DNA from 2 places in the Lysinibacillus sp. FSL R5-0849 genome. Region 2 is predicted to be linked to the other one. Evidence: a T-box and tRNA genes for the amino acid it is inferred to sense, from the RefSeq annotation. Region 2 holds a T-box; the other holds one or more tRNA genes.

Region 1 (15,693 bases), 2.3 Mb from region 2:
GGAGAAATTCCAATCGAACTTGGAGATAGCTGGTTCTCTCCGAAATAGCTTTAGGGCTAGCCTCGTGATGAGAATACTGGAGGTAGAGCACTGTTTGGACTAGGGGGCCATCCCGGTTTACCGAATTCAGACAAACTCCGAATGCCAGATATTTATACACGGGAGTCAGACTGCGAGTGATAAGATCCGTAGTCAAAAGGGAAACAGCCCAGACCACCAGCTAAGGTCCCAAAGTAATCGTTAAGTGGAAAAGGATGTGGCGTTGCACAGACAACCAGGATGTTGGCTTAGAAGCAGCCATCATTTAAAGAGTGCGTAATAGCTCACTGGTCGAGTGACGCTGCGCCGAAAATGTATCGGGGCTAAACGATTCACCGAAGCTGTGGATTGACATCTACGATGTCAGTGGTAGGAGAGCGTTCTAAGTGCGTTGAAGTCAGACCGGAAGGACTGGTGGAGCGCTTAGAAGTGAGAATGCCGGTATGAGTAGCGAAAGACGGGTGAGAATCCCGTCCACCGTATGACTAAGGTTTCCTGAGGAAGGCTCGTCCGCTCAGGGTTAGTCGGGACCTAAGCCGAGGCCGATAGGCGTAGGCGATGGACAACAGGTTGATATTCCTGTACCACCTCCTCACCGTTTGAGAAATGGGGGGACGCAGTAGGATAGGGCAAGCGCGCTGTTGGTTATGCGCGTCCAAGCAGTAAGGCGTGTGTGTAGGCAAATCCGCACACTGTAACGTTGAGCTGTGATGGCGAGTCCGTATGGACGAAGTTCCTGATTTCACACTGCCAAGAAAAGCCTCTATCGAGGTGAGAGGTGCCCGTACCGCAAACCGACACAGGTAGTCGAGGAGAGAATCCTAAGGTGTGCGAGAGAACTCTCGTTAAGGAACTCGGCAAAATGACCCCGTAACTTCGGGAGAAGGGGTGCTCTTGAGCGTGCAAGCGCATGAGAGCCGCAGTGAATAGGCCCAGGCGACTGTTTAGCAAAAACACAGGTCTCTGCAAAACCGTAAGGTGACGTATAGGGGCTGACGCCTGCCCGGTGCTGGAAGGTTAAGAGGAGTGGTTAGCGCAAGCGAAGCTGCGAATTGAAGCCCCAGTAAACGGCGGCCGTAACTATAACGGTCCTAAGGTAGCGAAATTCCTTGTCGGGTAAGTTCCGACCCGCACGAAAGGCGTAACGATCTGGGCACTGTCTCAACGAGAGACTCGGTGAAATTATAGTACCTGTGAAGATGCAGGTTACCCGCGACAGGACGGAAAGACCCCGTGGAGCTTTACTGTAGCCTGATATTGAATTTTGGTACAACTTGTACAGGATAGGTAGGAGCCAGAGATCTCGGAGCGCCAGCTTCGAAGGAGGCGTCGGTGGGATACTACCCTGGTTGTATTGAAATTCTAACCCATGCCCCTTAGCGGGGCAGGAGACAGTGTCAGGCGGACAGTTTGACTGGGGCGGTCGCCTCCTAAAAGGTAACGGAGGCGCCCAAAGGTTCCCTCAGAATGGTTGGAAATCATTCGTAGAGTGTAAAGGCACAAGGGAGCTTGACTGCGAGACCTACAAGTCGAGCAGGGTCGAAAGACGGGCTTAGTGATCCGGTGGTTCCGCATGGAAGGGCCATCGCTCAACGGATAAAAGCTACCCCGGGGATAACAGGCTTATCTCCCCCAAGAGTCCACATCGACGGGGAGGTTTGGCACCTCGATGTCGGCTCATCGCATCCTGGGGCTGTAGTCGGTCCCAAGGGTTGGGCTGTTCGCCCATTAAAGCGGTACGCGAGCTGGGTTCAGAACGTCGTGAGACAGTTCGGTCCCTATCCGTCGTGGGCGTAGGAAATTTGAGAGGAGCTGTCCTTAGTACGAGAGGACCGGGATGGACACACCGCTGGTGTACCAGTTGTCTTGCCAAAGGCATCGCTGGGTAGCTATGTGTGGACGGGATAAGTGCTGAAAGCATCTAAGCATGAAGCCCCCCTCAAGATGAGATTTCCCATTACGCAAGTAAGTAAGATCCCTCAAAGACGATGAGGTAGATAGGTTCGAGGTGGAAGTGTGGTGACACATGGAGCTGACGAATACTAATCGATCGAGGACTTAACCAAAAATGTTTGAAACCTTCAATGAACCGTTTATCCAGTTTTGAAAGAATAAAAAAGTTTTTAAAAAACTTGCATTTTATAACTACATATGTTATAATAAATCTTGTCTTTTGAATAAGTCTAGTGATGATGGCAAAGAGGTCACACCCGTTCCCATACCGAACACGGAAGTTAAGCTCTTTAGCGCCGATGGTAGTTGGGGGATTCCCCCTGTGAGAGTAGGACGTCGCTAGGCATAATACCCAGGAGGATTAGCTCAGCTGGGAGAGCATCTGCCTTACAAGCAGAGGGTCGGCGGTTCGAGCCCGTCATCCTCCATCATTTGCCGGTTTAGCTCAGCAGGTAGAGCAACTGACTTGTAATCAGTAGGTCGTGGGTTCGATTCCTATAGCCGGCACCATTTCAGACGAGCCATTAGCTCAGTTGGTAGAGCATCTGACTTTTAATCAGAGGGTCGAAGGTTCGAGTCCTTCATGGCTCACCATTTATAAGTACCAACCATATTAAGCGGGTGTGGCGGAATTGGCAGACGCACTAGACTTAGGATCTAGCGCCGCAAGGCGTGGGGGTTCGACTCCCTTCACCCGCACCATTTTTCAATATGCCAGATAAAAAAACTTATGCACATGCGGAAGTAGTTCAGTGGTAGAACACCACCTTGCCAAGGTGGGGGTCGCGAGTTCGAACCTCGTCTTCCGCTCCAAATGTGCCGGGGTGGCGGAACTGGCAGACGCACAGGACTTAAAATCCTGCGGTAGGTGACTACCGTACCGGTTCGATTCCGGTCCTCGGCACCATTTTATATGCGCCCGTAGCTCAATTGGATAGAGCGTCTGACTACGGATCAGAAGGTTATGGGTTCGACTCCTGTCGGGCGCGCCATAAAACGAACGGGAAGTAGCTCAGCTTGGTAGAGCACTTGGTTTGGGACCAAGGGGTCGCAGGTTCGAATCCTGTCTTCCCGACCATTTCCAAAAAAATATGGGGCCTTAGCTCAGCTGGGAGAGCGCCTGCCTTGCACGCAGGAGGTCAGCGGTTCGATCCCGCTAGGCTCCACCATTCAACTTATTTAACTAAATGAACCTTGAAAACTGAACAAGCAAAACGTAATCAATAAAGTTTTAAGTAACTAGCTTAGCTAGTGAACAAAACAAAATTTTGGACATCAAAATTGATGCCAGCAAAACAATTTGAGCTAATCAAATTTCTTTTATGGAGAGTTTGATCCTGGCTCAGGACGAACGCTGGCGGCGTGCCTAATACATGCAAGTCGAGCGAACAGAGAAGGAGCTTGCTCCTTCGACGTTAGCGGCGGACGGGTGAGTAACACGTGGGCAACCTACCTTATAGTTTGGGATAACTCCGGGAAACCGGGGCTAATACCGAATAATCTGTTTCACCTCATGGTGAAACACTGAAAGACGGTTTCGGCTGTCGCTATAGGATGGGCCCGCGGCGCATTAGCTAGTTGGTGAGGTAACGGCTCACCAAGGCGACGATGCGTAGCCGACCTGAGAGGGTGATCGGCCACACTGGGACTGAGACACGGCCCAGACTCCTACGGGAGGCAGCAGTAGGGAATCTTCCACAATGGGCGAAAGCCTGATGGAGCAACGCCGCGTGAGTGAAGAAGGATTTCGGTTCGTAAAACTCTGTTGTAAGGGAAGAACAAGTACAGTAGTAACTGGCTGTACCTTGACGGTACCTTATTAGAAAGCCACGGCTAACTACGTGCCAGCAGCCGCGGTAATACGTAGGTGGCAAGCGTTGTCCGGAATTATTGGGCGTAAAGCGCGCGCAGGTGGTTTCTTAAGTCTGATGTGAAAGCCCACGGCTCAACCGTGGAGGGTCATTGGAAACTGGGAGACTTGAGTGCAGAAGAGGATAGTGGAATTCCAAGTGTAGCGGTGAAATGCGTAGAGATTTGGAGGAACACCAGTGGCGAAGGCGACTATCTGGTCTGTAACTGACACTGAGGCGCGAAAGCGTGGGGAGCAAACAGGATTAGATACCCTGGTAGTCCACGCCGTAAACGATGAGTGCTAAGTGTTAGGGGGTTTCCGCCCCTTAGTGCTGCAGCTAACGCATTAAGCACTCCGCCTGGGGAGTACGGTCGCAAGACTGAAACTCAAAGGAATTGACGGGGGCCCGCACAAGCGGTGGAGCATGTGGTTTAATTCGAAGCAACGCGAAGAACCTTACCAGGTCTTGACATCCCGTTGACCACTGTAGAGATATAGTTTCCCCTTCGGGGGCAACGGTGACAGGTGGTGCATGGTTGTCGTCAGCTCGTGTCGTGAGATGTTGGGTTAAGTCCCGCAACGAGCGCAACCCTTGATCTTAGTTGCCATCATTTAGTTGGGCACTCTAAGGTGACTGCCGGTGACAAACCGGAGGAAGGTGGGGATGACGTCAAATCATCATGCCCCTTATGACCTGGGCTACACACGTGCTACAATGGACGATACAAACGGTTGCCAACTCGCGAGAGGGAGCTAATCCGATAAAGTCGTTCTCAGTTCGGATTGTAGGCTGCAACTCGCCTACATGAAGCCGGAATCGCTAGTAATCGCGGATCAGCATGCCGCGGTGAATACGTTCCCGGGCCTTGTACACACCGCCCGTCACACCACGAGAGTTTGTAACACCCGAAGTCGGTGAGGTAACCTTTTGGAGCCAGCCGCCGAAGGTGGGATAGATGATTGGGGTGAAGTCGTAACAAGGTAGCCGTATCGGAAGGTGCGGCTGGATCACCTCCTTTCTAAGGATATTTTCGGAATACAAACCTTGGGTTTGTAAGATTACGTTTTGCGTTCAGTTTTGAAGGTTTATTAATAATATAAAACTTCCAAGAGGGCCTATAGCTCAGCTGGTTAGAGCGCACGCCTGATAAGCGTGAGGTCGATGGTTCGAGTCCATTTAGGCCCACCATATATACCTCTTGGGGCCTTAGCTCAGCTGGGAGAGCGCCTGCCTTGCACGCAGGAGGTCAGCGGTTCGATCCCGCTAGGCTCCACCAAACTTGTTCTTTGAAAACTGGATAAAACGACATTGAAATTGTAACAAACACATTTATTTTTTAAGTTTTTTTATAGGCTTAATAACATTAAAAGATTTCAAGACACGAGCAATTCTAGGAAGCAATCGAGTAAATGAAGGAGCGTACTTCAGTACGTGACTGATTGAACGAGTGAAGCTGACAACGAAATGTGATGTGTATTGGAAGCTGATAGGTTAAGTTATTAAGGGCGCACGGCGAATGCCTTGGCACTAGGAGCCGAAGAAGGACGGCACTAACACCGATATGCTTCGGGGAGCTGTAAGTGAGCTTTGATCCGGAGATTTCCGAATGGGGGAACCCACTACGTTTAATCGCGTAGTATCTTGACGTGAATACATAGCGTCTTGAAGGCAGACCCAGGGAACTGAAACATCTAAGTACCTGGAGGAAGAGAAAGAAAAATCGATTCCCTGAGTAGCGGCGAGCGAAACGGGAAGAGCCCAAACCAAGAGGCTTGCCTCTTGGGGTTGTAGGACACTCAATACGGAGTTACAAAAGAGCGAGTTAGATGAAGCGACTTGGAAAGGTCCGCCAGAGCAGGTAAAAGCCCTGTAGTCGAAAGTTCGTTCCCTCCTGAGTGGATCCTGAGTACGGCGGAACACGTGAAATTCCGTCGGAATCCGGGAGGACCATCTCCCAAGGCTAAATACTACCTAGTGACCGATAGTGAACCAGTACCGTGAGGGAAAGGTGAAAAGCACCCCGGAAGGGGAGTGAAAGAGATCCTGAAACCGTGTGCCTACAAGTAGTTAGAGCCCGTTAATGGGTGATAGCGTGCCTTTTGTAGAATGAACCGGCGAGTTACGATTACGTGCGAGGTTAAGCTTTAGAAGGCGGAGCCGCAGCGAAAGCGAGTCTGAATAGGGCGAAATAGTACGTGGTCGTAGACCCGAAACCAGGTGATCTACCCATGTCCAGGGTGAAGGTAAGGTAACACTTACTGGAGGCCCGAACCCACGCACGTTGAAAAGTGCGGGGATGAGGTGTGGGTAGCGGAGAAATTCCAATCGAACTTGGAGATAGCTGGTTCTCTCCGAAATAGCTTTAGGGCTAGCCTCGTGATGAGAATACTGGAGGTAGAGCACTGTTTGGACTAGGGGGCCATCCCGGTTTACCGAATTCAGACAAACTCCGAATGCCAGATATTTATACACGGGAGTCAGACTGCGAGTGATAAGATCCGTAGTCAAAAGGGAAACAGCCCAGACCACCAGCTAAGGTCCCAAAGTAATCGTTAAGTGGAAAAGGATGTGGCGTTGCACAGACAACCAGGATGTTGGCTTAGAAGCAGCCATCATTTAAAGAGTGCGTAATAGCTCACTGGTCGAGTGACGCTGCGCCGAAAATGTATCGGGGCTAAACGATTCACCGAAGCTGTGGATTGACATCTACGATGTCAGTGGTAGGAGAGCGTTCTAAGTGCGTTGAAGTCAGACCGGAAGGACTGGTGGAGCGCTTAGAAGTGAGAATGCCGGTATGAGTAGCGAAAGACGGGTGAGAATCCCGTCCACCGTATGACTAAGGTTTCCTGAGGAAGGCTCGTCCGCTCAGGGTTAGTCGGGACCTAAGCCGAGGCCGATAGGCGTAGGCGATGGACAACAGGTTGATATTCCTGTACCACCTCCTCACCGTTTGAGAAATGGGGGGACGCAGTAGGATAGGGCAAGCGCGCTGTTGGTTATGCGCGTCCAAGCAGTAAGGCGTGTGTGTAGGCAAATCCGCACACTGTAACGTTGAGCTGTGATGGCGAGTCCGTATGGACGAAGTTCCTGATTTCACACTGCCAAGAAAAGCCTCTATCGAGGTGAGAGGTGCCCGTACCGCAAACCGACACAGGTAGTCGAGGAGAGAATCCTAAGGTGTGCGAGAGAACTCTCGTTAAGGAACTCGGCAAAATGACCCCGTAACTTCGGGAGAAGGGGTGCTCTTGAGCGTGCAAGCGCATGAGAGCCGCAGTGAATAGGCCCAGGCGACTGTTTAGCAAAAACACAGGTCTCTGCAAAACCGTAAGGTGACGTATAGGGGCTGACGCCTGCCCGGTGCTGGAAGGTTAAGAGGAGTGGTTAGCGCAAGCGAAGCTGCGAATTGAAGCCCCAGTAAACGGCGGCCGTAACTATAACGGTCCTAAGGTAGCGAAATTCCTTGTCGGGTAAGTTCCGACCCGCACGAAAGGCGTAACGATCTGGGCACTGTCTCAACGAGAGACTCGGTGAAATTATAGTACCTGTGAAGATGCAGGTTACCCGCGACAGGACGGAAAGACCCCGTGGAGCTTTACTGTAGCCTGATATTGAATTTTGGTACAACTTGTACAGGATAGGTAGGAGCCAGAGATCTCGGAGCGCCAGCTTCGAAGGAGGCGTCGGTGGGATACTACCCTGGTTGTATTGAAATTCTAACCCATGCCCCTTAGCGGGGCAGGAGACAGTGTCAGGCGGACAGTTTGACTGGGGCGGTCGCCTCCTAAAAGGTAACGGAGGCGCCCAAAGGTTCCCTCAGAATGGTTGGAAATCATTCGTAGAGTGTAAAGGCACAAGGGAGCTTGACTGCGAGACCTACAAGTCGAGCAGGGTCGAAAGACGGGCTTAGTGATCCGGTGGTTCCGCATGGAAGGGCCATCGCTCAACGGATAAAAGCTACCCCGGGGATAACAGGCTTATCTCCCCCAAGAGTCCACATCGACGGGGAGGTTTGGCACCTCGATGTCGGCTCATCGCATCCTGGGGCTGTAGTCGGTCCCAAGGGTTGGGCTGTTCGCCCATTAAAGCGGTACGCGAGCTGGGTTCAGAACGTCGTGAGACAGTTCGGTCCCTATCCGTCGTGGGCGTAGGAAATTTGAGAGGAGCTGTCCTTAGTACGAGAGGACCGGGATGGACACACCGCTGGTGTACCAGTTGTCTTGCCAAAGGCATCGCTGGGTAGCTATGTGTGGACGGGATAAGTGCTGAAAGCATCTAAGCATGAAGCCCCCCTCAAGATGAGATTTCCCATTACGCAAGTAAGTAAGATCCCTCAAAGACGATGAGGTAGATAGGTTCGAGGTGGAAGTGTGGTGACACATGGAGCTGACGAATACTAATCGATCGAGGACTTAACCAAAAAGTTTGAAACATTCAATGAACCGTTTATCCAGTTTTGAAAGAATAATTTCTTTTATGAAGGGTTTCAAGATACGAGTAGTTCGAGGAAGCAATGGAGAGAGGGAAGGAGCGTACTCAAGTACGTGACTGACTGAACGACAGCAGCTGACGAAGAAATGCTATGTATATTGAAAGCCGAAAATAGTCTAGTGATGATGGCAAAGAGGTCACACCCGTTCCCATACCGAACACGGAAGTTAAGCTCTTTAGCGCCGATGGTAGTTGGGGGCTTCCCCCTGTGAGAGTAGGACGTCGCTAGGCACTAGAAAGACCAGAGAATCTTTTCTCTGGTCTTTTTTCGTTTTCAACAGAAAAAATTAAAGCTGTCTCTGGAGTAAGACAGCTAATATATTTAAAACTTAAGCGCACTTCTCAAGTTATTGATATATGATTGACTCACTGGTAATTCACTACCATCCATTAATGTAATAATAAAGTTTGATGTCAAATCACGCGCCATTTTTTTTATAAAATAAATATTTACGATATAGGATCTATGAATACGAATAAAGTATGATGGTAATCTTATTTCAAGTTCTTTAAGGGTGATGCTCGTTTTAAATTGTTCGCGCTCTACATAAAACCATGTCTTTTTTTGAAGACTTTCAATATGCGATACTTTATTAATGGCTACAGGATTCCATTCTTCATCTTGTTTTCCTGTTATAAACTCAAATGGTTCTGTCTTTTTAGTAGTGAAAGTAGATGGCAGTATGACTACTAGAGCTGCTGGTTCATCCTGAATGAGTATCGGATAGCCGATACCGTAAAAGGGTGTATCGCATGACAAATTATCTAAAATTGTTTCTGTTTTTTTCTGTGTGCGCAATACTTGATCGGCAATACTTCCAGGTAACACTTGTTGACCCATTTCTAAATGGATACTCGGATGCCCTGGTTGAATAAAGATATAAGAATTATTAACGGCAATTGCAATGGATGAATCAGTAGGAATCCAATCGCTCAACATTGAAATATATTGTTCTGAAATATCTTTTGCACATGATTTTAATTCATTGTTCATTGTGAATATCCCCCTTGTTTGTAAATAACCATCCAAATTTCGTCGCAAAAAAGGATAGCTTTGTCATAAAAATTTGGTCTTTTATCAAAAAATAATGAAAATTCAAATACTCTGTTATATATTAATTTACAACAAATAAACCTGTTATGGAACAGTGGTTTAAAAGTTTTTTAACAGAGTATATTGTACACAAAGGGGAAGGTGGAATTTCAATATGTCAACTCGTCAAGAAAGAATCGGAGCTTTAGAGAAACAATGGGCTGAAAACCCTCGCTGGGCTGGTATTGAACGCACATATTCGGCTGAAGAGGTTATTAAACTACAAGGTACTGTAGTAATTGAACAAACTTTGGCAAAAAAAGGTGCTACTCGACTATGGAATTCATTACATGAGGAGCCGTTTATTAATGCATTGGGGGCATTAACGGGGAATCAGGCGGTACAGCAAGTTAAAGCTGGACTCAAAGCTATCTATCTATCAGGCTGGCAAGTAGCTGCGGATGCAAACCTTTCGGGTCAAATGTATCCAGATCAATCACTATACCCAGCCAATTCTGTACCAGCAGTAGTTAAACGAATTAATCAAGCACTTCAACGTGCAGATCAAATTGATCATGCTGAAGGACGTGTCGACCAATTTGACTGGTTTGCTCCAATTGTAGCAGATGCAGAGGCAGGTTTTGGAGGACCTCTTAATGTATTTGAGCTTGTTAAAGGCATGGTGGAAGCAGGGGCAGCTGGTGTTCACCTTGAAGATCAGTTAGCTTCAGAGAAGAAATGTGGTCATCTAGGCGGTAAAGTTTTACTTCCAACACAAAACGCTGTACGTAATTTAGTAGCTGCGAGATTAGCGGCTGACGTTATGGGTGTTGATACAATTCTTATCGCTCGTACAGATGCTGATGCTGCGGATATGGTTACTTCAGATATCGACCCACGTGATGCAGAGTTTATTACTGGTGAACGTACTCCTGAAGGTTTCTTCCGTACAAAGGCAGGCATCAAACAAGCAATTGCTCGTGGCTTAGCTTACGCACCATACGCTGATTTAATTTGGTGTGAAACTTCTAAACCATCTCTTGAGGAAGCTCGTGAATTTGCAGAAGCTATTCATGCGGAATTCCCAGGTAAAATGCTTGCATACAACTGCTCACCTTCATTTAACTGGAAAGCAAATCTTTCAGAAGAGGAAATTGCAGAGTATCAGCGTGAGCTTGGTAAGCTAGGTTATAAATTCCAGTTTGTTACTTTAGCAGGATTCCATGCATTAAACCACTCTATGTTTGAGTTGGCACATGATTATAAAGATAATGGTATGGCTGCATATTCTAAGCTACAGCAAGCTGAGTTTGCTTCCGAATCTAAAGGCTATACAGCGACACGCCATCAACGCGAGGTAGGTACTGGATACTTTGATGAAATTTCTCAAGTTATTTCAGGTGGTACTTCTTCAACAACGGCAATGGCTGGATCGACAGAAACTGAACAGTTCGTATAAAAAATACGTGTTTTCCTAAATTCATAATCATAGAGTAGTCTCCTCCGCTCCTCCTAAAGCGGAGGAAGACAAAACTAAAATCGCAAAGGTGGGTAAACAACTAATGAAACAAGCAACGACAGGTAAGCTTAAAATTGTTGGAGAACAAAATGAGCATACAAATGAAATTTTAACGCCTGAAGCTCTTGAGTTTGTTCTTGCCCTGCACGAGAAATTTGATGCTCGCCGTAAAGAGTTATTGAATGCTCGTCAGAAACGCCAAAAGCGTCTAGATGCGGGAGAGAAACTAGATTTCTTACCTGGAACAAAGCATATTCGTGAAGGTGATTGGTCAATTGCACCTCTTCCACAAGATTTGCAGGATCGGCGTGTTGAAATTACTGGGCCGGTTGACCGTAAAATGGTTATTAATGCTTTAAACTCTGGAGCAAAGATGTTTATGGCTTGCTTTGAGGATGCTTCTTCTCCAACATGGGAAAATATGATTGGTGGTCAAATTAATATGCGTGATGCTATTAATAAGACGATTGAGTTTACACAAGCATCTAATGGAAAAACGTATAAACTAAATGCTGAAACAGCCGTGTTACTAGTTCGTCCTAGAGGCTTACACCTGCTTGAAAAGCATGTACTTGTTCATGATGAACCGATTTCTGGAAGTTTCTTCGACTTTGGTTTGTATCTATTCCATAATGCAAAAAATGCACTGGCAAAAGGAACGGGGCCGTACTTTTATCTTCCGAAGCTTGAAAGCCATTTAGAGGCTCGTCTATGGAATGATATCTTTGTATTTGCCCAAGATTATATTGGCATTCCACAGGGCACTATAAAAGCTACTGTATTGATCGAAACCATTTTGGCGGCATTTGAAATGGATGAAATTTTATATGAGCTACGTGAACATTCAGCTGGTCTGAATTGTGGACGTTGGGACTATATTTTTAGTTATATTAAACGCCTTCGTAATCAAGCGGATGTTATTTTACCAGACCGAGGTCAAGTTACAATGATCGTCCCATTCATGAAGGCTTATACATCTTTATGTATTCAAACTTGTCATAAGCGGAACGCACCTGCAATGGGCGGGATGGCTGCACAAATTCCTGTTAAAAATGATGATGAAGCGAATGCGGTGGCATTTGCAAAGGTTGCTGAAGATAAGCGACGTGAAGCAACAGAGGGGCATGATGGTACTTGGGTAGCGCACCCAGGTATGGTGGCAACAGCAATGGAGCAATTTGATGCCATTATGACGACCCCCAACCAAATTCATAAAAAGCGTGAGGATGTACAAGTTACTGCAGATGATTTAGTAGCTGTACCTGAGGGCACAATTACCCTTGAGGGACTTCGTGTTAACTGTAGTGTTGGTGTACAATATATTGCTTCATGGCTTAGTGGTAATGGAGCTGCACCAATTAACAATTTAATGGAGGATGCTGCGACAGCAGAAATCTCTCGTACACAAGTGTGGCAGTGGGTTCGACATCCAAAAGGTATTTTAGATGATGGGCGCGGCATTACTTTAGCGTTTGTCCTTGAAATTCTGGAAGAAGAGCTTGTCAAAATTAAAGAGGCTGTTGGGGAACAAGCCTATAACAGTGGTCGCTTTGAAGAAGCCGCTGAACTGTTTAAATCCTTAATTGAGCAAGATGAATTCGCGGAATTCTTGACACTTCCAGGCTATGAAAAATTAGCGTAAATGAAAATCCACTAAAAACATATTCAGCTTTCCTACAAAGTAAAATATGACGGGGTCTGTTCCCCCGTTACTAGTGAGATGAGCACAATTGTATTAAAGGGGTCTAATTATAAAAGTAATTTAGAGGAAAAAGATGTCCTACGAGCTTAGATGGGGAGCTTATAAGACATCTTTTTTAATTAATCCGCGTAACTGTTTTTCCAGGCTACGCGGATTTTTTCTATATTAATTGACTATGGCCAGGACAAAGCCATCATAGCCTTTGACGCCAACCGTTTGTATTGCTGTTGCTTCAATACGGGGCTCCTCTTTTAGCAGATCTATAAATTGCTGTACGCCGCTAACACGTTCGTCCATACTATTTATATCTGTGATAGCACCATTCCGCACTACATTATCCGCAATAATAACAGCACCTGAATTCGCTAGCTTTACTGCCCACTTTAAATATTCAGGATTATTGGGCTTATCTGCATCAATAAAAATGACATCAAAAAAATGTCCCCTTTTTTTCAAGTCTGGCAATGTATCCAACGCTGGACCGACGATAATTTCAATCTTTTCCTCTAAGCCTGCATGTCGTATATTTTTACGAGCGACAGAGGCATAGTCTTCATTAATTTCTAAAGTCACCACTTTCCCTTCTTTTGAAAGAGCTTGAGCTAAGCATATACTGCTATACCCACCAAGTGTGCCAATCTCTAATACATTAACGGCTCCTTTCAATTTAGTTAGTAAATACAAAAATCTCCCTTGAGTTGGGGATACATCAATTTCAGGTATACCTGCAGCTTTATTTGCCAGTAGTGCAGCGGTAAGACAGCTGTTATCTGGTAGAAGTTTATCCGTAAAATAATTGTCTACATTATGCCAAACATTTAACTCTGTCATCGTACAGCCCTCATTTCTATGTCATTTAAAAAGTGCAAGCTTGCATTTAGAGTGTATGATAAAATGAATCATAAAAAAAATATATTATAATTATTCATATATAACTAAATGTTATGGATAGGAGAAAATGATGAATATTCATGGCTTAAAATTGTTTTATCACGTTGCTACTACTGGTAGTTTCACAAAAGCGGCAGAATTATTATGTATAAGCCAGCCTGCTGTTTCGAGCCAAATTAAACGATTTGAGCATGAATTAGGCGTACAACTTTTTAAGCAGCAGGGGCGAGGGGTCGTACTTACCGAGTTTGGCATAGCTCTAACGGAGAAGGCTCAACATTTGATGGCCCTTGAACAGCATATAGAAACATTTGTAGAAGAGTATCGCCTTGCCAAAGCAGGGGATTTACATATAGTATCTACTTATCTACCAGCCAATTTTTTAATTCCTAAATGGGCAGCTACTTTTAAGGCAGCCAATGAACATGTAAATTTAATGATTACAACTACCAATACAAAGGATGCCTTTGAGCAACTAATACACTATAAAGCCGACATTGCCATTTATGGCGGAGGAATTTCTGAGAGACCTAAAGAAATATGGTGGGAGGAATTATATGAGGATGAACTATGGTTTGTGGTGTCACCCCATCATAGGTATGCTCATCAAACTATTACATTAATTGAAATGTTTCAGGAGCCATTTATTATGAGAGAGAAAGGGAGCTCGATGAGAGAGCATCTATTTTCCTTATGTCAAACGTACCAAGTAGAGCCACCAAAAATTGCGTTACAATTTAATGGGATCAATGAAACCATACGTTCTGTTATAGCGGGATATGGAGCCAATTTTATTTCATCCCTGGCAGTTAGGGAATATGTCGAGAGTGGGCAATTGGCAAGGGTCTATATAAAAGATATACATCCCGTTAAACATAAAATTTCCATTTGTACGAGAAAAAAAGAAAAGCAAAATTTGCTGGTGCAAAATTTTATCGAGACGATTAAGCGCTCACTATAAATAGTTTTTCCTTCATGTACATTTGAAAAATATTTGTTATACTAAACATATAACAAATATGGAGCTGATAAACATGTTTATTCAAATAGAGCCGCAATCTGACGTTCCCATCTATGAGCAGGTGACACGTCAAATCATTGAAGGGATAGCAAGAGGAGATATGAAGCAAGGAGAGACCTTGCCATCTGTTCGGAGTTTAGCTGCTGATTTAGGCGTTAATATGCATACTGTAAATAAAAGCTATCATGAATTAGAGGCTAAAGGCATAATAGCTATACGCGCGAAATCGGGAGCCATTATATGTTCAACAGAGGAGAAGGCTTTGACGCCAGAACAATTACGACAAATTGAAAAGAATTTAAAGCCTGTTGTGGCAGAAGGTATGGTGCTCGGCGCAACAGTAGAACAAATTGAGCACATGATGAAAAAGGTGTTCGCAGACTTGCATATTCCAGCAGAGGGAGTGTAGCAATATGCTACTTGGTGTTTTTATATCTATTTACATCATGACATTAGTTTTACAAATAATCGTTCCTTTTATTGTACGTGAGACCATTGTTTTTGGGGTCACTGTGCCAGATCAAAATATTAAGCATCCTGCCCTAGCTAATGTGAAAAAACGTTACGCCCAAATAGTCGGAGGCACTGGCGTGGTGTTTTTAATTGTTATGATTATTAGTTACAACTTGCTTACTTCTGAATCCATTCAAGGTATGTTTTTACTCGGTTGTTTATGGAGCATGCTTACAGTGAGTATGGGGCTATACTGGGTATATCACCAAAAGATATCAGCCTTAAAAAGGCAGGAGCAGTGGGGCGTAAATCTTAAACAGGTACGTGCAGTCGATCTCACAGCACGAAGCCGTGATGAGATGCTTCCTTGGTCATTCTTTGCTGTGCCCTTAGTGATATCAGGATTTTTAATTATTTATACAATCCTTCATTACGATCAAATGCCAGCTAATATAGCTGTACATTGGGGACCAAGTGGAGAGGCAGATGCTTGGAAAAGCAAGACGTATTTAACGGCCATTTCATTGCCTCTTGTTATGCTTATGATGCAATTCATGATGTGGGGCATTACTGATTCGATAAAGCGTTCTGCCATCAAAATAGCGGTAAATCGCAAGGAGGAATCACTAGAGGATCAGCTAAAAACTCGAAAATTTATGAGCTGGCAAATTTTATTAGTAAGCTATGCTATAACAGTGTTATTAACGGTGCTACAACTTAGTAATATTTATCCTTCCATGA
Region 2 (15,693 bases):
AAGAATACGAAACTGTATTCACAGCGAACGAAAAATGGAATGCAATTGAAACATCAACTGAGTCTCTATATACATTTGATGATAAATCAACTTACATCCAAAACCCACCATTCTTCCAAGGTCTTGCAAAAGAGCCAGAAGCTATCAAAGGCTTAGACGGCTTACGCATTATGGCGAAGTTCGGTGACTCAATCACAACTGACCATATTTCTCCAGCTGGTGCCATCGGTAAAGATACACCTGCAGGTAAATATTTAATTGAAAACGGTGTTGCTATCCGTGACTTCAACTCTTACGGTTCTCGTCGTGGTAACCACGAAGTAATGATGCGTGGTACATTTGCAAACATCCGTATCCGTAACCAAGTTGCTCCAGGTACAGAAGGTGGATTCACTACTTACTGGCCAACAGGCGACGTAGAGTACATCTATGACGCATGTATGAAATACCAAGAGCAAGGTACTGGCTTAGTCGTACTTGCTGGTAACGACTACGGTATGGGTTCTTCTCGTGACTGGGCTGCGAAAGGTACATTCCTACTTGGCGTGAAAACTGTTATCGCACAATCTTACGAGCGTATCCACCGTTCTAACTTAGTAATGATGGGTGTTCTTCCACTTCAATTCATGCCAGGTGAATCTGCTGAAACTCTAGGCTTAACTGGTAAAGAAGAAATCTCTGTAAACATTACTGATAACGTGAAACCACGTGAAATCTTAACAGTAACTGCTAAATCTGAAGACGGCACAGTTAAAACTTTCCAAGCTTTAGCTCGTTTCGACTCAGAAGTAGAAGTAGACTACTACCGTCATGGTGGTATCCTACAAATGGTTCTACGCGCAAAAGCTGCTGAGTAATCATAACATTCACAAGCCGATCTCTTAGGAGGTCGGCTTTTTTGTTTGCTCATGAAATCCTTATGAAGTCATGGAGAGAAAAGGAGAGAACAGCCAAAGTGACGGATAAAACGGAGAAAGTGACGGATAGCGGGGCAAAAGTGACGGATAAAGCCCTAAATGTGACAGAGAGAAAAACCAATAAGCTTGAAAATTTCCAAATACATAGCATTTTCCCAAATGTTTATATAAAATTAAAGGGTAAGCCTTTAAATTTTTACATAAATGGGGGAAGAGTTATCATGACAAAGAAAAAAAGTAAGTTTTTTATGGCGGCAACTTCGGCGGTGGCCATTACGGCGGTTGCTGTTGTACCTGCATCGGCAGCTAGTCCATTTAAAGATGTAAGTGAAGATTATGCACATTATAAAAGTATTTCAACATTATATGCAGCTGATATAATTAATGGTTTTCCGGATGGAACATTTAAACCAACACAGGATGTAACACGCGGACAAGCAGTGAAGATGATTGCGGTGGCTTTCGATCTTACAACAACGGATGTAGAAAATCCGAATTTCAAGGATGTCGATTCAACTAGTCCATACTATAAGGCGATTGTTACATTGGTTAATTTAGGTGTTGTAAATGGCTATGAGGATGATACTTTCAGACCTGATGAGACGATTACGCGTGGACAGATGGCGGTTATGGTGGCACAGGCAACAGGCTTAACAGCAGAAGGAAAAAGTCCATTTACGGATGTACCTCAAACTAGTCCATTTGCAGATGCTGTAACGGCATTGCATGAAGCAGGAATTGCGAAGGGCGTGACGGCAACAGAATTCGGGGTGGATAAAAATGTAACGCGTGGTCAGTTAGCGACATTTATTGTTAACGCCTTAGGCTTAGAACAGCCTTCAACTGGGGAAGATAAGGAGCCGGTAACGGAAGAAAAGCCTGAAGCAAACGATCATGCTTTACTAGAAGAAGTGTTCACGAAAGCATTAGCTAAGCAAAAAGAATTAAAAAGCATGAAGGCTACAATGACAATGTCGCAGTCAGTAGAAGCAAAAGATGGTCAGGAAACCATGAAAATGGATTCTAAAGGCAATATGAAGATGGAGATTGTTACAGAACCGATGCAATTCTTTGCAGATGGTACGATGTCATTAACAGAGCCAACAAGCGGTGAAGCGATTAATTTGCCAATTAAAATGTATATGACGGCTAAAGATGGTATGTATATGTATGAGGCAGAGCAGAAGGCTTGGGTAAAATTCCCGAAACAATTATTTGAAGATGTTCTCAGTCAAACAGGCATGCAGCCAGATGCAGCGGAACAATTAGAGATGCTTCAATCATTTGCTGAGGATTTCACTTTAAAGGAAACAGCAGACCGTTATGAATTAACCTTGAAAGGTTCTGGTGATAAATTCACAGAGTTGGTGAAGCAGCAAATTGGTGCCATGGATTTAGGAATGGATGCTGATTTGGATGGACAATTAGGCAATATGTCTTTTGATAGCCTTACTTACAAATTAGTGATTAATAAAAAGACATTTAATGTTGAAGAGATTGCTATGGATATGTCATTAAGCATGAAAGTAGAAGGCAATACGATTAAAACAAAACAGCAAATGAGTATCAAATATCATGATTTCAATGCAGTGACGACAATTACAATTCCAAAAGATGTGCTAGACAATGCGAAGGAAATCGATTTAAGCACACCTGAAACAGTGCCACCAGTAAGCAAATAATAGTGAATTTAAAAGTAGGTTACGCCAAATACATGGCGTAGCCTACTTTTTTATCAATTAATGAAAACCCATTAGGTCTTTTACTCTTGCTGTATTGGTGGTAGATGTCAGTGTTTCTAGTAAGCGAAAGGCTACATCAAAGGCTGTTCCTGGGTTGGAGGAAGTAATAATATGATCTGTTTGCACAATTCGCTCGTTGACAATAATCGCACCGTAGCTTTCTAACTGTGCTAATCGTTTACTAGTTGGATGGTTATAGGTTGTTGCCTGACGATTGTGGAGTATACCACTATGTCCCAATATTAAGGAAGCTACACAGATCGTTGCAATTGGCTTTTGCTGTTCATGAAAATGCCGGACAACCGTTTGAAATTCCTCGCTAAAGGCATCCTCATAAAAGCCCGCTTCCTCAAAGCCACCTGGGATAGCCAAAGCCTCAAAGTCTGCTAAATCAATGTTATGGAGTAATTTTTCAGGAGCGACCTTAAAATTCCATGTGCATTGAAGCTGTGTATGTAATCCTACAGTGACAACCTCTGTTGATCCATCACCCTCCCATTTATTCCAACCTAGTACATCTGTAAAAACACTTGCTTCCACAGCCTCAAAGCCATTTGCTAAAAGTAACATTATTTTTTTCATTTGTTTCTGCCTCCTTTATGCTTTTATTGTAATCAAAGAAGCCAACCAAAAACAGAAGCTGTATAATGTATTTTAGATAAATCTCCTTATTAAAACAGGAATTATACGAAAAGAACTTGATTAAGAAAGGTGATTAATGGTGGATCAAATTGATACTCAAATTTTACAGCAGTTACAGCAGAATGCCAAAATCTCGATGAAGGAATTAGCCGCTACCGTTCATTTATCTTCTCCTGCAGTAATTGAACGCGTCAAAAAACTCGAGGAACAGGGTGTGATTGAAGGATATCACGCTAAAGTGAACATCAAAAAAATGGAGCGTACCATTCAGGCAATTATTTTATTTAAATCCATCGATTGTAAAAGCCTATCTGCTTTTTGTAATAGCCACCCGGATGTTCTTGAATGTTATCGTGTAGCAGGGGAAATCAGCTATATTGTTAAACTGGCAACCTATTCAGTAGAAACATTAGAGCAATTTATTGATGCGACCATGCCCTATGGTACACCCTCCACGAATATCGTATTATCTTCAAATGAAAAAAAGGTGATCACGCCATTTACGGGTCTTAACGATAATATGTAAGCTTCATGAGACATCGGCTGTTTTGAAAGGGTGATTGAGTGGAAGTGCCCTATAGCGAGACGATTGGCAAAGCAGTATCGACTAACAATTTTCAATAAGGGAGTCTGTTTTAAATAGCAGGCTCTTTTTTGTTTGTAGCCAAGCTTTTCTTCTTTGCTGGATTCAGTTACAATAGTTGTAATAATTTTCTAGTGAAAGGTTTGATGAGTTGATATTTGCTCTATTGGACAATGCGACTGCTTTTTTCCTAAGCCTGCCACTCCTACTCATTTATTTGAAAAGTAAGCCACAGGAAGAATCCACTTGGCGTTGGTCGATGCCATTATGGATTTTCAATTACTTAGGCATTCGATATTTTGTTTCGTTTGGAGAATTGTTTTGGGTAGTCCTATGTTGGCAGTTACTATTTTTGTGGCCCTTAAGTATTGCAATGTATATTCATTTATTCAATAAAGAAAAGAATTGGGCTTTTTACATAGGTTTGAAGAAGAAATATGTACTTATTGTAGGGTCCTTCATGGTTCTATTCGGTGGTACTCTAGTCTATTCACTATTTCAGGCAAATCACCAGGTTATTGCTTTTCATCGACAGGTAATGGCGGAGATTGAGTCAAATCCAGATCGTCAGGATTATTTGATGCACCACACAATTGCGCCTTCCACACTTCTGGGTGTAGCAGATGATATAGCTGAGGTTCGCAAGGGGAAAATAGTTGCTTCCACATTACCTTGGCGTAGCAAGGTAATAGTGCACATGGACAATTGGCAAAAGGAATTTACATATGTCCGTTTTTACGATGGTTGGAAGTTAGATGGGCTCTACAGTGAGAACATAACAATAATGAACAAAGGGGAGTCTGACAATTGATACAGAATATATTGATAGCAGGGGATTTAAAGGATAAGCTAAGCGCAATAAAACAAGGTCAAACAGCATGGGAACAAGTGAATCAAGAACAGCTTTTACAGTCTATGCTAGCCCATATCGGCTCTACTGACAGTGAACTAAGAGATACTTATATTTATAGTAGCTTCTATGAATGGATACTAGAAAAAAATCTGCTGGATCATCGTTGCTTGACTAAGCTATGGCATTATTGTTTGGATCATTTATTACTGAATGGTATTGAGGAAGAGGAATCAGATGGGGTCTTTACTCGTTCCTTTACGACTTTATTAGTAGCGCTTATATTAGCAAGAGATTTAAAGGATAACTTTTTATCGCAGGACAGCATAGAGGAAGGTCAAACAAAGTTACTGGCCTATGTAAAAGCTGAAATGGATGTAAGGGGCTTTGTACCTGGCAAGGGATGGGCGCATAGTGTGGCACATGTATCAGATGCGATGGATGAACTTGTGAAAAATCCTAAAATAAAGAAAACTGCCTATGATGATATGTTACATGCCTTATGGTCCATGTATTTACAGCCTCATTATATCTTTATCCATGATGAGGATGAAAGGCTGTTAGTGCCCATTTTTGCGATGTTGGAGCGAGGATTAGCACAAAATGAAGTCGTCCAATTAATACAGCAAATGCCAGCAACCTTATCGACATTAAAAGACCAATTGGATGAAGCGAATTTTTATATTATAAGGTTTAATTGTAAAACATTGCTAAAGAGCTTTTTTATTCAAACGAATCACCAAGCTCAATATGCATCTTTACATCAAAGCATTGTCACTTGTCTAAATGAAATTAATTAAGATTGTCCACCGTTGACAGACAATTGGTAATTTGATAAGATGAGTGACAATAAAAGCATACAAATTCGTTGATGAGAAAAAGTAATGTTTCATTTTGTTCTACAGAGAGCCGACATTTGGTGGAAGTCGGTGTGCAGGTGTTACATGAAAATCCTCTCTGAGAAGGTTGGCTGAAAATAGTAAGCTAACTCGGGTGTCTACCGTTAAAAAGAACACGTATGATAGTACGTTGCTGAGTGCTATTGACTAAGATGTCAATAGAATTAGGGTGGTATTCGCGGTTAACCCCGTCCCTTTCCTTGGGACGGGGTTTTTTGTATGCCTTTTATACAAAATAATATTGTATAGGAGGAAATAAAATGAAAGCAGAACAAAAGAAGGAAACGACGCTTGAACGAGAAACTCGGATACGGGCATTGTGGGAGCAAGAGGGAACGTTTTTAACTTCCGTCACAAATCGAGCTGGACAGCAACCCTTTGTATTTTATGAGGGACCACCAACAGCAAATGGTTTACCACATGTCGGGCATGCCTTTGGTAGAACGATTAAAGATGTAGTGGCCCGCTTTAAAACCATGCAAGGGTATTTAGTTGAACGAAAAGCAGGCTGGGATACACATGGTTTACCTGTAGAACTAGGTGTAGAAAAGGCATTAGGTATATCAGGGAAGCAGGAGATTGAGAATTATGGAGTGGAGCGTTTTATTCAAGCGTGTAAAAATAGTGTTTTTACCTACGAACAGAAATGGCGTTCCTTTACAGAGCAGCTTGGCTATTGGCTGGATATGGATGATCCATATCTCACATTAAGTAATGACTATATAGAATCAGTGTGGCATATTTTAAGCCGTGTTCATAAGGAACAACTTTTATATAAAGGGCATCGAGTTTCACCATATTGCCCGAGTTGTCAAACATCCTTAAGCTCACATGAAGTAGCACAGGGCTATAAGGATGTGAAAGATTTATCTGTCACAGCCATGTTTAAGCTTGCTGATCGTGATGAATACTTCTTAGGCTGGACAACAACACCATGGACATTACCTGCTAATGTGGCATTGGCGATGAATCCATCTCTACAATATGTACGAGTAAAGCAAGGGGATCAAGTGTTTATTCTAGCCAAATCATTGGTATCAAAGGTTTTCACTGAAGCTGTGGAAATTTTAAGTGAGCATACTGGGCAGGAATTTGCTGGTGTGTCGTATCAACCATTATTTTCATATGTAACTGTTCATCCAGGTCATGTTGTCGTGATGGCTGATTATGTCACTGAGAATAGCGGTACAGGGATTGTGCATATTGCTCCAGCGTATGGGGAGGACGATTATAAAACAGTTCAACAGCATGGCTTGTCCTTTGTCAATGTAGTGGATCTGAAAGGCTGTTACACAGAAGAGGTGCCAGAGCTAGTCGGACGCTTTGTGAAAGATTGTGATGTGGACATTATAAAAATGCTTGCGAAAAAGGAGCTCTTATTTAGTAAAGAAAAATATGAGCATAGCTACCCGCATTGCTGGCGATGTGATTCTCCATTATTGTACTATGCAACGGACAGCTGGTTTATCAAAATGACCGCTTTAAAAGAGCAGTTATTACAAAACAATCAGCAAGTGACTTGGTATCCTAATCATATTAAGGACGGTCGATTTGGCCATTTTCTAGAAAATATAGTGGATTGGAATATAAGCCGTAACCGCTATTGGGGTACACCGTTGAATGTCTGGATTTGTCAGGATTGCGGGCATGAGGAGGCTCCCAACAGTATCGCAACGTTAAGAAAATTAGCCAAGGGAGATGTCGAACAACAAATCGAGCTTCATAAACCATTTATTGATGAAATTGTTTGTATTTGTCCTACTTGTCAAGGGGATATGACGCGTACACCAGAGGTAATTGATGTATGGTTTGACAGCGGCTCAATGCCTTTTGCTCAGCAACATTATCCTTTCGAAGATGTTAAAACTTTTCACAATCAGTTTCCAGCAGATGTTGTAATTGAGGGGATCGACCAAACTCGAGGTTTTTTCTATAGCTTATTAGCGGTATCGACGTTATTCACAGGAAAGCCAGCTTATAAACAGGTGTTATCATTAGGGCATGTGTTAGATGAACATGGACAAAAGATGTCAAAAAGTAAAGGCAATGCTTTAGAGCCTGTAGAGCTAATAGAGCAATATGGAGCAGATGCATTACGTTGGGCGTTTTTAGTTGATAGCTCGCCTTGGAATCCAAAGCGTTTTTCCAAAAAGATTGTGGTTGATGCTAAATCAAAGCTAGTGGATACATTGGAAAATACCTTTAAGTTTTATCAGCTCTATGCCAACATTGATGAATTTACGTATGATGCTACAAATACTGGTACACGAACATCTTTAGATCAGTGGATATTGTCCCGACTGCATCATACAATCCAGCTTGTGACAACTGCTATGGATGAATATCAATTTACACATGCAACTAGGGAAATTGCACAATTAATGGAAGAGCTAAGTAATTGGTACATTCGTCGATCCCGTGCCAGATTTTGGGCACATGGGCTGACTGCGGATAAACGGGGCGCATTTAGTACCCTTTATGAGGTTTTAACGAACATTTGCCGATTACTTGCACCATTCACACCCTTTATCACAGAGGATATTTACCGACAATTAACAGGCAAGAGTGTGCATATAGAAGACTATCCAATCTACGACGAAAAACTAGTGAATCACCAGCTTGAACAAGAAATGGCTACGGTTTTAACAGTTGTAGAGCTTGGCAGGAGTATTCGTAATAGTCAGGGGATGAAGGTTAAACAGCCCTTAAGTGAGCTTATTGTTGCCATATCTGGAGAGCTGACAGATTATCAAGCCTATAGCGAGCTAATTCAAGAGGAATTAAACATGAAAGTTTGCAAATGGACACATGATTTCTCTGCATATGAAAGCATCCAATATAAGCTTAATTTTAAAACAGCTGGTGCAGCATTTGGTTCAAAGGTCAATCAAGTAAAGTCGTATATGATGACGTTAACGGATCAAGAGAAAGAACAGCTACAGCGAAATGCGGAATTACCAATCATGTTAGAAGGGCAGCAGCTAAACTTGTTATCAAGCCATGTCATAGCTGAAGCGATTGTGAAAGACCACTATATTTTAGCTGAAGATAGCACTTGCCGTGTATTGATGAATGTTCAACTAACCGAGAGTTTGCTACAAGAGGGGCAAATGCGAGAATTAATTCGGTTCATCCAAGATTCTCGTAAAAAGTGGCAGCTGTCTGTTGAACAATATATATCGATTGCCTTTCGCGGTAGTGAAGAGGTACTTTCCATCATTCAGCAGCATGAAGCGTTATTACAAGCCAATGTATTAGTCAAATCCATACATTATGGTGAAGAACGGACAGAGGGGAGATCGGCAGAAACAGAGCTATTTGATGAAAAGCTCATGGTTTTTGTCTCCTTATAAAAGAAATGCTCAGGAGAAATCCTGAGCATTTTCTATGTAGGTTACAGGAAGCCAAAAGCGAGATAACAAGCTGTTGCCCAAATAAAAATGGCTGAGCATTTATTAAAAATACTCATCAGATTACCAGAGCTATCGAGCTTTTGGAAAGAGGCTCCGGTTAAAGTAAGGCCGAAAAACCATAGCCAAGAAATGAGGACACATGCCGTAGTGAAGATGATTTGCTCTGTACCACTATATTTTAAGGCACTTGTGCCAATGACCCCAATCGTATCTAATATGGCATGTGGATTCAGAAGTGACACAGAAAGTGCGAAAAGAATTTGTTTTTTTACGGGAAGTGCTTCACTCGGATCGGCAGTTGCTGGACTAGAGCGCCAAATCGTATAGCCCATATAAAGTAAGAACAATATACCAATCGACATCAAGGTAATACGTAACCAGTCAAATTGTAGGACGATTAATGATAGACCAAAAACCGCCAGTAAAATTAACATTGTGTCGCAAATAGCAGCTGTCACACTTGCTGGCAGAGCGCGCCATATAGTTGGCTGTGTAGCACCTTGTGAAAAAACAAAAACATTTTGTACACCTAATGGCAAAATAAGACCGAATGCTAAAATGATGCCATGAAAAAATGCTTCCAACGATTAATCCCTCCTTTCTTTATTCATTTTAGCTATGGTATAACTAAAAGAAAACGACCAATTGGATGGTTTTTTATCCACCCAATTTTAAATGGAAGGTGATGACCATGAGCTGGCAGCCAAATAGACAAAGTGACAGCACATTACAGCAACAAATTGTTCAATGGGTAACAGCACAAGTCGAAAGAGGTGATTGGGCAGCAGGGACCAAACTACCTACTCAAAGACAGTTGGCCATGCAATTTGGCGTGAATCGCAGTACAGTTCAACAGGCTTTAGAGGAACTAAAGGCGATGGGCGTCCTTGAAGCAACGGTAGGCTCAGGAGTTTATGTCACAAGCAATTCCTGGCATGCTCTCCTTCAACAAACACAGCCAAACTGGCAAAACTATATTGAAACGAGCCTGCATAAGCCAAATTACCATACGATCCAATTAATTAACGAATATGAGCAGCGAGATGATGTGATTCGATTAGGAACAGGAGAACTAGCACCGAGTCTGTTACCAACAGAGGAAATGGAAGCTTCCCTAAGGGAGCTTTCATTGCAGCCCAAAACATTAGGCTACTCATCCCCACAGGGCAATGACGAACTCCGGGCAGCTATTTGTGATTATGTAAAGAAACGAGGGATTGAAGCGGAGCCTCAGAACGTTTGTATTGTCTCTGGCGCACTACAAGCTTTACAGCTAATTGCCGTTGGTTTATTAGAGCAAGGGTCCTTCGTCTTTCAGGAACCAACCTCCTATTTGAATTCTGTTCATCCTTTTCAATCGGTTGGAATGCAAATGATTGGGATACAACGTGATGAACAGCTTGCTCAGACGCTGTCTCAAAGGAAGCGAAAAAAACAAGCCGTGTTTTATGCCATTCCTACCTTGCATAATCCAACTAACTATGTATGGACATCTTTGGAAAAAAAGCAGCTCTATGAGGTTTGCCAAGCAGAACGCATTCCTATAATTGAGGATGATGTTTACCATGAATTGCTTTTTGAGGACTCATTACCACCGATAAAGGCAATGGATAGTAGTGGACAGGTTCTTTATATTGGTAGTGTCTCGAAAACCTTAAGCCCTGGATTACGCATTGGGTGGCTAATTGGACCAACGACAGTTATTGAACGATTAGCGGATATAAAAATGCAAACAGACTATGGCTCCAGTGCTATTTCACAAGAAATTGTGCTGCATTGGCTACGGTCAGGAAAATATGAAAAACATTTAATACGTTTACGTCAACAATTACAGAATCGTGCTGATTTTACAGAACGAATTTTACAGGAAAAATTTAGAGGGGTGGCTGACTGGCATAAGCCAAAGGGAGGCTTTTACATTTGGCTTAAGTTCCACAAGCCTGTTATCGATAAGGATTTCTTTCTCAAGCTATTACAGCGTCGTGTTTTAATTAACCCAGGCTATATTTATGATCTTCAGGATCAGCATCATATTCGATTATCCTATGCCTATGCAACCTACGAGGAATTGGAGGAAGGCTTAGAAATTTTGCGTGAATGTGTGATGGAGGCTACGGATATTTTGTAACGCACGTACATGATGGCTGCACAGTTTGCAAAAAGTAAGAGTTGAATTCAAAATCAGTGAAACGAAATAATAGGTGAAAACCGTCCCTGAAAGTAAAGTGCATAATCCAAGCTGTATACCCATACATTTTAGAGAATCATAGCATTTTAGTTCGATTTCTAACATAAAGAGGTGAATAATTGGAAAATATGTCGTCAGGTTATTTTCAGGTGCCTCAGCCTATGCGTAGTGATGGGGCAGGAGGCATAGATAAAGGGCCACGCGATATTATGCGAGATTTAGAAAATCCTGATATGCTGGTGCCGCCGACAACAGATGCAGGTTTGATTCCAAACCTACGATTTTCATTTTCAGACACGCATATGACCTTGAATCAAGGGGGCTGGTCGCGCGAAATTACGGTCCGTGAATTACCAATTGCGACAACAATGGCAGGTGTTAATATGAGTTTGACACCGGGGGGCGTACGTGAGCTACACTGGCATCAGCAGGCAGAGTGGTCTTATATGCTATTGGGGCACGCGCGTATTACGGCAGTCGATCAAAATGGCTGTAACTTTATTGCGGATGTAGGTCCAGGGGATTTGTGGTATTTTCCACCAGGAATTCCTCATTCCATACAGGGATTAGCGGGTGGCTGTGAATTTTTATTAGTCTTTGATGATGGGAATTTCTCTGATCTCAATACACTTTCAATTTCTGATTGGTTTGCTCATACGCCAAAGGAAGTGCTGTCAGCGAACTTTGGTGTACCGATTAGTGCCTTTGACGATATTCCGAGTGAACAGGTGTATATTTATCAAGACAATGTTCCTGGATCGATTGACTCGCAAAAAATTCAATCTCCCTATGGTAAGGTGCCACAAACCTTTAAGCACCGTTTACTAGCTCAGCCACCCTTGAAAACACCAGGTGGCAGTGTCCGTATTGTTGATTCGACCAATTTCCCAATCTCTAAAAATATTGCGGCAGCATTAGTGGAAATTGAGCCTGGGGCAATGCGGGAGCTGCATTGGCATCCGAATAATGATGAATGGCAATATTATCTACAAGGAAAAGGGCGTATGACGGTATTCACTGGGGATGGAACTGCACGAACATTCGATTATCGTGCAGGAGATGTCGGCTATGTGCCGTTTGCGACCGGTCACTATATTGAAAATACGGGTACGGAGCCATTATGGTTTTTAGAAATGTTTAAAAGTGACCGTTTCCAGGACGTCTCTTTAAATCAATGGATGGCGCTAACACCAATCGAACTGGTACAAAGCAATCTACACGTTGGTCCGGAGCTAATACAAGCGCTAAGAAAAGAAAAGTGGCCTGTGGTGAAATATCCTGGATTTTCCTATTATCCGAAATGAAAAACGCAGGTGAAGTAATTCTCACCTGCGTTTTATATTAATATTGATATTTGCTACGTGTCATGAGCAATATAGCGATGGCTGGAACGGTACAAATTAACATAGCTGCAAAGGACAAACCAGGCGATATTTCGTATAAATAGCCTCCCAAAAATGTCAGGATGGCTGTGCTTAACCCCATCGCTAATGCAGAATATATACCCTGTGCGTTTGGAATTTGCTCCTTTGGTAGGGTTTGCGTTAGATAACGAATAAAAGCAAAATGTGCCAGAGCAAAGGAGAACGCATGCAAAGTTTGAGAGGCAATAAATACCCAAACATTTGGGAATATAAATATTAGTAACCAACGAAGAGAAGACCCGCTAGCTGCTAACAGTAATAAAGAAGAAGAACGCCATTTCGTAAATAATGTATCGGCCTTCATAAAGTATAAAATTTCACAAATAACCGCGATGTTAATAATCATGCCCATATAAAATGGATCTACATGTAAGTCTTCCAAGTATATATAACCGTAGCTATAATAGGAGGCATGTGCACCTTGCAATAAAATAACAATGAATAAGACAATAGGGAAGCCTTTAATATTCCATAGTGTTTTCATGGACAATGATTTTGCACGTTGCTCTTTTGTCGGAACAAGTAGCAATTCCTTTGGTGTAGCGAATAGCTGCATAAGCAACATGCCAATTAAACCAATGATCATGCTCCAAAAGATAATGTTTTTACCGAATACTCCTGTTAGCATACTAATAATTAATACGGCAATAACAAAGCCAAAGGAACCATAGGAGCGGCTTTTACCATAATGAATGTTGCCATATTGGACAAGCGTTGCGGCACTACTTTCTACAGCTGGTAACAGTGCTGGGTAAAAAATACTAAATAAAATAGTTACAACTAATAATGCACTAAAGCCTGAACTAGGTATGTACAGCAGTGCTGTCAGAAGAGCACCGACTGCTAAAATGGTAATGAGTCGTTTATTATTTACATATTTAGCAAGCGTAGGGAAGAAGAAAAGATTAGACGTGGCACGGGCGAGTAACCCACAGCCCATTACAACGCTTGCCTGCGACACAGTCAGATGTTTAGCATCCACAAGCCACCCTGTCCAGTAGGGTAAGAATATGCCCCAAGTAATAAAAAATGTAAAGAAATTTTGAGAAAGCCATCGTTGATTATTCATAAATTTACCGTACCTCCATTTAACTATGTTGAATAATAGCACGTTCATCGCTACAATAATGTGAGATATCTCATATTTTTCAGAGGAGAGAGTAAAAAATGCATATTCTAACAGCAGAAAATCGCACCCATTATCTCGAAAAATATCCGATCCATGACTTTTTCTCATTTGATATTGATCCCTATTTAGAAGTTTGTGAATTTGATAAAGGAGAATGGATTTTCCAGGAAGGCTCCTTTCCAGAAACATTGTATTACATGATTGAAGGCAAGGCGAAGCTTTATATGACGCATAAGAATGGCAAGGTTTCGCTTATCGAATATTTAGAGGGGCCTTTATTTATGGGAGAAATTGAATTGTTAAATGAGGCAAGATATACGAAGGGAATTCAAACAGTAACGAAGACAATTTGTTACTCCATTACTCAGTCATGTAAGGAAAAGTTACTTGCTGATGTATTATTTTTACGCCGACTTTGCGTATTTTTAGGGGAAAAGGCAACAAAAATGACCTCCAAATATACACAAAATCAGGCATATCCTTTTGAAAGTCGTTTAGCAGCATTTATTCAATTATCGGCTGATCAGGGTGTCTATAAGGAAAAACATACAGAAATCTGTGAGTATTTAGGGGTTTCCTATCGCCATTTATTATATGTATTGGCTCAGTTTTGTGAGGAGAAAATTTTAGAGAAACGCAAGACTGGCTACCATATTATTGATGAAAAACGCCTCGCACAATTGGCTCAGGAGATTCAGTAGTTGGGGAATTAAAATTAGGAGGAGCATGATCTAGACTCGATAATACTGTTCTTCAGACTTCAAGTTAAGAAGTCATGGCTAGATTTGTTGTATTCGCTTTTTTTTATGAGCCAGCGAGCAATTTCCTTACCGCTATTATAAAAGTCGACTTCATTAACCCTGTTTTTTTGGATGGATTTGTCTAAGGTGTCTTCCGAAACGTCAAAAGGTAGAACACCGATACATAAATGTTTGTTTGGTGAAAAACTTTCAAGCGGTTTCCTTACAGTTTGAATCGCTTCACTGTTGTGATCCACAGAATTTTGTGTCATATGGAATGCAAGTAGTTCTCCTTGTGCCGTTGTTGTGCTTAATGAGTAACCAGTACTTTTCATTCAACATGCCCCCTTTTGTCGTTACATTTATTGTACAAGACTGGTTCGAAAAATAGCCGTCATTTACAAGGCTTTAACGAAAACTTAAAGGTTCATGGAATATTTAGTAATTTGTAACCGTATTCATACCATCATTGGATAAAAATCATAGAAAACTGATATATATTCTTTCAAAAAAACTCATACTCAAACTATTGTGAATTTTTCTAACACGAAGTATTATTGTAGTTAGATTTAACGTGAAGGTATTCACAAAGTCGCGTAATCGTGAGGAGGAATTTTAATGAGTGCAATTCGAGTAGGTATTGTTGGTTATGGAAATTTAGGTCGTGGTGTGGAGTATGCTATATCACAAAATCCAGATATGGAAGTAGTAGCGGTGTTCACACGTCGAGACCCTTCAACAGTAAACGTAGCTAGCAATGCGAGCGTATATTTAGTAGAGGACGCTGAAAAATTCCAAAATGACATTGATGTTATGATTTTATGTGGGGGCTCAGCAACAGATTTACCAGAGCAAGGTCCACATTTTGCTCAATGGTTTAATACAATTGATAGCTTCGATACACATGCGAAAATTCCTGAATTTTTCGATGCGGTTGATGCAGCAGCTCAAAAGTCTGGCAAAGTATCTGTCATCTCAGTTGGTTGGGATCCAGGTTTATTCTCATTAAATCGTCTATTAGGTGAATCTGTATTACCAGTTGGTACAACGTATACTTTCTGGGGAGATGGTCTAAGTCAAGGTCACTCGGATGCAGTTCGTCGTATTGAAGGCGTTAAAAATGCTGTGCAATACACTTTACCAATTAAAGAAGCAGTAGATCGTGT

Evidence for each region. The T-box of region 2 lies ahead of ileS (isoleucine--tRNA ligase). A T-box ahead of a tRNA ligase gene usually reads a tRNA of that ligase, here a tRNA-Ile.
Region 1: it has a tRNA-Ile gene. The T-box ahead of ileS (isoleucine--tRNA ligase) is inferred to sense a tRNA for this amino acid. The anticodon was not compared.

Annotation. Positions count from the first base shown of each region.
Region 1 is NZ_CP152004.1:113,814-129,506, forward strand. Features, by position in the region: rRNA gene MKY80_RS00555 (23S ribosomal RNA) at 1-2,105, shown strand, start outside; rRNA gene rrf (5S ribosomal RNA) at 2,222-2,337, shown strand; tRNA gene MKY80_RS00565 (tRNA-Val) at 2,348-2,420, shown strand; tRNA gene MKY80_RS00570 (tRNA-Thr) at 2,427-2,502, shown strand; tRNA gene MKY80_RS00575 (tRNA-Lys) at 2,511-2,586, shown strand; tRNA gene MKY80_RS00580 (tRNA-Leu) at 2,610-2,694, shown strand; tRNA gene MKY80_RS00585 (tRNA-Gly) at 2,731-2,805, shown strand; tRNA gene MKY80_RS00590 (tRNA-Leu) at 2,811-2,899, shown strand; tRNA gene MKY80_RS00595 (tRNA-Arg) at 2,908-2,984, shown strand; tRNA gene MKY80_RS00600 (tRNA-Pro) at 2,994-3,070, shown strand; tRNA gene MKY80_RS00605 (tRNA-Ala) at 3,086-3,161, shown strand; rRNA gene MKY80_RS00610 (16S ribosomal RNA) at 3,312-4,863, shown strand; tRNA gene MKY80_RS00615 (tRNA-Ile) at 4,957-5,033, shown strand; tRNA gene MKY80_RS00620 (tRNA-Ala) at 5,046-5,121, shown strand; rRNA gene MKY80_RS00625 (23S ribosomal RNA) at 5,335-8,262, shown strand; rRNA gene rrf (5S ribosomal RNA) at 8,449-8,564, shown strand; gene MKY80_RS00635 (LytTR family DNA-binding domain-containing protein) at 8,656-9,327, opposite strand; gene aceA (isocitrate lyase) at 9,542-10,825, shown strand; gene aceB (malate synthase A) at 10,929-12,527, shown strand; gene MKY80_RS00650 (O-methyltransferase) at 12,753-13,418, opposite strand; gene MKY80_RS00655 (LysR family transcriptional regulator) at 13,549-14,439, shown strand; gene MKY80_RS00660 (GntR family transcriptional regulator) at 14,513-14,908, shown strand; gene MKY80_RS00665 (DUF5808 domain-containing protein) at 14,946-15,693, shown strand, end outside.
Region 2 is NZ_CP152004.1:2,504,742-2,520,434, reverse strand. Features, by position in the region: gene acnA (aconitate hydratase AcnA) at 1-857, shown strand, start outside; gene MKY80_RS12255 (S-layer homology domain-containing protein) at 920-2,599, shown strand; gene MKY80_RS12250 (DJ-1/PfpI family protein) at 2,657-3,241, opposite strand; gene MKY80_RS12245 (winged helix-turn-helix transcriptional regulator) at 3,381-3,827, shown strand; gene MKY80_RS12240 (hypothetical protein) at 4,051-4,695, shown strand; gene MKY80_RS12235 (DUF2785 domain-containing protein) at 4,692-5,534, shown strand; T-box leader at 5,594-5,832, shown strand; gene ileS (isoleucine--tRNA ligase) at 5,894-8,986, shown strand; gene MKY80_RS12225 (LysE/ArgO family amino acid transporter) at 9,028-9,630, opposite strand; gene MKY80_RS12220 (PLP-dependent aminotransferase family protein) at 9,738-11,174, shown strand; gene MKY80_RS12215 (oxalate decarboxylase family bicupin) at 11,363-12,538, shown strand; gene MKY80_RS12210 (MFS transporter) at 12,576-13,727, opposite strand; gene yeiL (transcriptional regulator YeiL) at 13,826-14,488, shown strand; gene MKY80_RS12200 (hypothetical protein) at 14,548-14,862, opposite strand; gene MKY80_RS12195 (diaminopimelate dehydrogenase) at 15,146-15,693, shown strand, end outside.